Halioglobus japonicus: one gene and its partner. The protein of the gene in region 1 interacts with the protein of each later gene in a pairwise test. Links are inferred from orthologs where the notes say so. Each region holds a gene or a part of one and is shown on either strand. Other genes may lie near its edges.

Evidence for each region. Proteins that work in one complex are often made in the same cells at the same time.
Region 2: the proteins of BST95_RS17655 (region 1) and grxD interact in binary tests that used the Escherichia coli proteins (3 or more experiments, as listed by UniProt). The link is inferred for Halioglobus japonicus from one-to-one orthologs.

Annotation. Positions count from the first base shown.
Region 1 is NZ_CP019450.1:3,755,612-3,758,575, forward strand. It holds BST95_RS17655 (BolA family protein), read right to left. Parts: upstream 1,621-2,964; coding sequence 1,381-1,620; downstream 1-1,380. Other genes in the region: hisG (ATP phosphoribosyltransferase), read right to left, coding at 1-93; murA (UDP-N-acetylglucosamine 1-carboxyvinyltransferase), read right to left, coding at 96-1,358; BST95_RS17660 (MlaC/ttg2D family ABC transporter substrate-binding protein), read right to left, coding at 1,715-2,386; BST95_RS17665 (calcium/sodium antiporter), read left to right, coding at 2,562-2,964. UniProt on the Escherichia coli protein: Involved in cell resistance against acid stress.
Region 2 is NZ_CP019450.1:1,420,623-1,423,315, reverse strand. It holds grxD (Grx4 family monothiol glutaredoxin), read right to left. Parts: upstream 1,666-2,693; coding sequence 1,336-1,665; downstream 1-1,335. Other genes in the region: BST95_RS06815 (aspartate aminotransferase family protein), read left to right, coding at 1,884-2,693; BST95_RS06825 (IS1/IS1595 family N-terminal zinc-binding domain-containing protein), read right to left, coding at 1-1,145. UniProt on the Escherichia coli protein: Monothiol glutaredoxin involved in the biogenesis of iron-sulfur clusters.

The DNA.
Region 1 (2,964 bases):
CTCGGTCGGCTCAATCCCCGATTTCGCCAGCAGCGGCAGCGTTTCTTTCAGAATGCGCCCCTTGGTCAGGGCCATGGTAATGGTTTCAGTCATAGTCAGTCCGGCAGGCGACGAATATTGGCACCCAGCGATTGTAGTTTCTCTTCGATACATTCATAACCGCGATCTATATGATAAATGCGGTCTACTTGTGTTTCTCCATCGGCGACCAGGCCGGCGATCACCAGACTGGCCGAGGCGCGCAGATCTGACGCCATCACCGGGGCGCCCTGCAGCCGGTCCCGACCGGTAATAATCGCAGTGGCCCCCTCGAGCACAATGTTCGCGCCCATACGGTTCATTTCATGGACCTGTATCAAGCGGTTCTCAAACACCGTTTCCGTCACGGTACCGGTTCCCTGAGCCACAGCATTCATGGCGGTAAACTGGGCCTGCATATCCGTCGGAAAGCCCGGAAAAGGCGCCGTGCGGATATTCACCGCCCGAGGCTGGCGCCCCTCCATATCCAGGCTGATCCAATCGTCACCTGAGCCAATAACTGCGCCCGCCTGCTCGAGCTTGGCCAACACCGAGTCGAGATCATGCGCGTTAACATCCCGCAGGCGTATGCTCCCTCGCGTGGCTGCTGCAGCCACCAGGTAAGTGCCTGCCTCTATCCGATCAGACATAACGGTGTACTCGCCGCCCTGCAGCCGCTCCACGCCCTCCACGGTAATGGTACCCGTACCGTGACCAGAGATGTTCGCCCCCATAGCCACCAGGCAGTTTGCCAGATCCACCACTTCAGGCTCACGCGCTGCGTTCTCGATCACCGTACGGCCTTTGGCAAGAACCGCGGCCATCATGGCGTTCTCGGTCCCACCGACGGTCACCGTCTCCATGACGATATGCGCGCCGCGCAAACGGCCGTCGGCGTGGGCGTATATATAGCCCTCCAAAACCTCTATCGTGGCGCCCATGGCTTCGAGCGCTCGCAGGTGCAGATCAACCGGGCGACTGCCGATGGCGCAGCCACCGGGAAAAGACACCCTGGCCGTGCCAAAGCGCGCGAGCAGCGGCCCGAGCACCAGAATCGAGGCGCGCATGGTTTTCACCAACTCATACGGCGCTTCATAACGCGAGGTCGAGCGGCTATCCACCTCCACGCCAAGCTTCTCGTCAATGGTCAGGGTCACCCCCATACAACCGAGCAACTCGATCATGGTCGTCACATCCTGAAGATGTGGCAGGTTGCGCACCACCACCGGCCCGTCGGCCAACAGGGTCGCAGCCAGGATGGGAAGTGCGGCATTCTTGGAGCCGGAAATGCGCAGCTCACCATTCAGCGCGCCACCACCCTTGATCAGCAGTTTTTGCATGGACAGACCCGGCGTGGGAATCTCAGGCCTCGGCCTGCCACTCCGCGGGCGTCAAAGTGCGAATGTTCACCGCGTGGATAGCGCCGGAGGCAATCTCTTCGCTCAGGGCGCCGTATACCAGCTGCTGCTTCTTAACCGGACGCAGACCTTCAAACACGCTGCCCACGGCGATGATGTCGTAATTACTGCCCTCGCCCTGCACCTGAAACTCACAATCCGGCAGGTGCTGTTCTAGCAGGTTCTTTACCGTGGCGGCATCCATAGTCCTCTCCCGTTAAGCTGTCGGCCGCAGGGCCAGAGCGGCCCGCGGACAAAGGGCGGCATTTTAGGAGAAAATGCGGGGATTGGCGACTGTGTCAGCTATCGCTCTCATCTTCGACTTCAATGGCGCTCCAGCTGTCGATGACAGCGTCGAGGTTGCCATCCTCCTTGCGTGCTGCTGCCTGAAACTGGTTGCGGTAGATTTCGCCCAGATTCACGCTTTCGATAATCACATTACGCAACTTCCAGTCGCCGGATTTGTCCCGGCCCATCTGGTAGATAAGTATGTAAGGCTGGGTGCCCTCGGTGTAGATAAGCTGCTCAACCGCCACCCGGCGCTGCTCGGCTTCATCCGGCGCCGGAGCGGACACCTCAATGCGCGACCCGCCAAAGGCCAGCAAGCCTTTGCTGTAGGTGCGGACCAGCCCCACACGCATCACCTCAGTAAAGCGATCCAGCTGGTCGCGCAGCTCGGCGCGGCCGGCCTCATCGAGGGAGCGGTACCTGTCGCTGCTGGCATAGGGACCCATGACACCGCGAGCGAATCCGCGGAAGTCGATAACGGGATCAAGAATGGCTTGCACCTCGCCGTAGTAGCGGTCGGGGTCCTCTTCGGCGTAGCCCTGGGCCTCTTCGACAACCTGCATCACCTTCTCGCTGGCCTCCCGAACAACGTCGTGCGCACCTGGGGCTTCACCCTCAGCGCTGACGGTAAACGCAAGCATCATACACACCGCCAGTGACGTGAACTGCGATACAAATCTCATCTCTTCTTCCTTAACCATCAAAGCTACTATGCTCTCGGGCTGTGCCCTGTATAATCGCGCCTTGCACTGCGCCACAAATCGGGCGCGAGGTACAGGCCCTCTAGCTGTCAGACAACAGCTGGCCGGGAGTGTTCCCCGCGCGAAGGGCGCTTACTGTAACAGGAAACGATTTTCTATGCTGTTAGCTGCCGCCACCATATTGGTCGGCTTTATTATTCTCATCTGGAGTGCCGACCTGTTCGTGGCCGGGGCATCCTCGATTGCGGAAAATATGGGTATGTCGCCCATCATCATCGGCCTGACAATCGTGTCCCTGGGTACCTCAGCTCCGGAAGTGCTGGTCTCTTTCACCGCCGCCCTGTCCGGCGCGGGTGATCTCGCCATTGGCAATGCCATTGGCTCAAACATCGCCAACATCGGCCTGGTACTTGGTATTACTGTGCTCGTGGCACCCATGATGGTGCACGAGAGCTGTATGAAGAAAGAAATGCCGACCCTGCTGATCGTCACCTTTGGGGCCGGCGTGCTGCTCATCGACGATGTTCTTTCCATCGTCGATGGCTGGCTGATGCTCGGCT
Region 2 (2,693 bases), 2.3 Mb from region 1 along the record:
GACTCACTCAGCAGAGAGCGAATGATCTGAAAGTGTGCGTACAGGACATAGTCTTCCCTGAACTGCATGCCTTTGCGGGGCAGCATGCTCTCAAGTGACAACTGATCACTTGGGAGTTCGACATCGTCCCTCTGATCAGCATCTTCATATCTTGCCCGTAACCTTTGCAGGGCGTCCGGAGAATATGCCTCAAGAGGTGACCGAGCGTTTGTATCATGTGATTGATAGTCATCATCCAGCCAATATTGAGAATATCTACGCAATGCCATTGTGTAGTCTTGATCACCCCGCTTCCATGACTCGATATGAATAAAGTCTCGATCAGCGCGGGGGTCATAGGATAGATGGATTGGGAAGACGTAACCGCTACTACAGTCGGCACTAATCGTTGAACGAAATGCTATGTTACGTTTGTCTTCTCGCTTGTCCCAGTTGATCAAATAGGCTTGTCGATCAGTACAAAGAAATAGTTCCTCATGGCGACCAGATCGTTGCTTGAAATTGGCTTCCCGTTCTCTGTTAAAGCGAAGGCAGGCTTTGTACGCCCGCTCCATATTGTGATAAATGACGGGAGGGGATAATTCTGTAGTCTCTTGAATGCGATTAATCTCAAGACCATTCAATAGGTGGAGAATTGATTCCACATATTTGTGGGATTTCCGCCCATGAGTTGCAGGGTAGCGGGCTCGCTGCACAACGAAAGTTTTGCCACAGCCTTTGCACTTCCATCGCTGAGAGCCTGTTTCTGTACGGCCCCGCTTTACATACGCACCAGTGCTGCCATTCAAGCCGACCTTAGAGATATTGTTGCTGCACTCAATATTTGGGCAGTAGTGATTGTCAGGCGACCATGATAGTGAATGTATAGTTTCGACAATTGCCTGATTGTTTTTTAGGGGAATAGATTCATTGCAGGATTTGCAGATAATGACCCTTGCCGACTTTGCTGAACCCGCTCCGGTTAGCTCGAAATTCTCACGAACCGGGCGTTTGCTCCCACTTACGCGATAGTTAGGATCAGATCTTGAGTTTTCTGCTGGTACACCAAAGTTCTTGCACCTGGGATTCTTGCAGGAGTTTACCTGTATGCCATCGTATTCAGGCGGGATTCTGTCCCTTTTCTGATCAGATTTGTGATCGGGCATTAAAAAACTCACTCCTGATAGGATTGCTTCCCTATAGGAGTGAGTTTAGGTACACATTTCTGTTATATCCAGAAACATTTAATGCCTAGGGCATTGCCCGGGCTTTTTTTGTGCCGAAGTCCTTCGCACAGACCATTCACGCCAGTGTCACATGGCTGAATAAGCCTCGGCGGCTAAGGTCGAAGCCAGATTACTCCGCCGGCTGCGCCGCTGCAGTTTCCTTGACCAGGGTCTGCAGTTCGCCTGATTCAAACATCTCGGTAACGATATCGCAGCCGCCGATCAGCTCACCACCTACCCACAGCTGCGGAAACGTCGGCCAGTTGGCGTACTTGGGCAGTTCGGCGCGCACCTCAGGGTTGGACAGCACGTCAACGTAAGCAAAGCGCTCACCGCACTGCATCAACGCCTGCACAGTGCGCGCAGAGAAACCACACTGGGGCTGGTTCGGGGAGCCCTTCATGTAAAGCAGAATGGGGTTGTTGCCGATCTGTTCTTTGATAGTTTCGATAGTATCCATGTCAAATCCTGTAGCTGGGGTCGGTGGGGCCGACGATATCAAGGCCGCGCATTCTACCCTATTCCACGCTCAAAATATCCACGCGCTTTGCGGGTGATTTACAAGCGCAGTGACGGCGTCTATAGTGCTCGGTCCCCAAGGCAGCCCAAGCTGCCTTTTTTGTTTGGGCCACCGCATGAAATGGGGACGGGGTCCGCGAATTACAAGGAGAGCACACCATGTCGGCGTTGATGCCCACTTATGCCAGGTTACCAGTCACTTTCAGTCACGGAGAGGGTGTTTATCTCTTCGACACTGAAGGGCGACGATACCTGGACGGCATCTCCGGTATTGCGGTCAACGGCCTGGGTCACAATCACCCGGGCGTGACGGCCGCCATCCAGGATCAGGCCGGCAAACTGGTCCACACATCCAACCTCTATGGGGTCGGACCACAGGAGGCACTGGCAGAGCGGCTGACAGAGATCTCCGGCATGGAGCGCTGCTTCTTTGGCAACTCAGGCGCCGAGGCCAATGAGGCGGCGATCAAGATAGCCCGCCTGCACGGCCACAACCGCGATGTGGAAAAGCCCACCATCATCGTACTGGAAGGCGCCTTTCACGGCCGCACCCTGGCCACACTGAGCGCCACCGGTAACCGCCAGATCCAGGCCGGCTTCGAGCCTTTGGTCAGCGGCTTTGTGCGCGCTCCGCGCAATGACCTTGAGGCCATTCGCCAGATCGCGGCCAACAACCCAGATGTGGTGGCGTTTCTAGCTGAGCCGATTCAGGGCGAAGGCGGCGTCAACCCTCTGGACGAGGACTATTTGCGCGGCGTGCGCGAAATCTGCGACGCCCAGGGCTGGCTGATGATGCTCGACGAAGTGCAGACAGGTAACGGCCGCACCGGCACCTGGTTTGCCTATCAGGGTATGGGGTTCATCCCGGATGTCGTGACCACGGCCAAGGGCCTGGGTAACGGCGTCCCCATTGGCGCCTGCCTGGCCCGCGGTGAGGCGGCAAACACATTCGGTCCGGGCCACCACGGT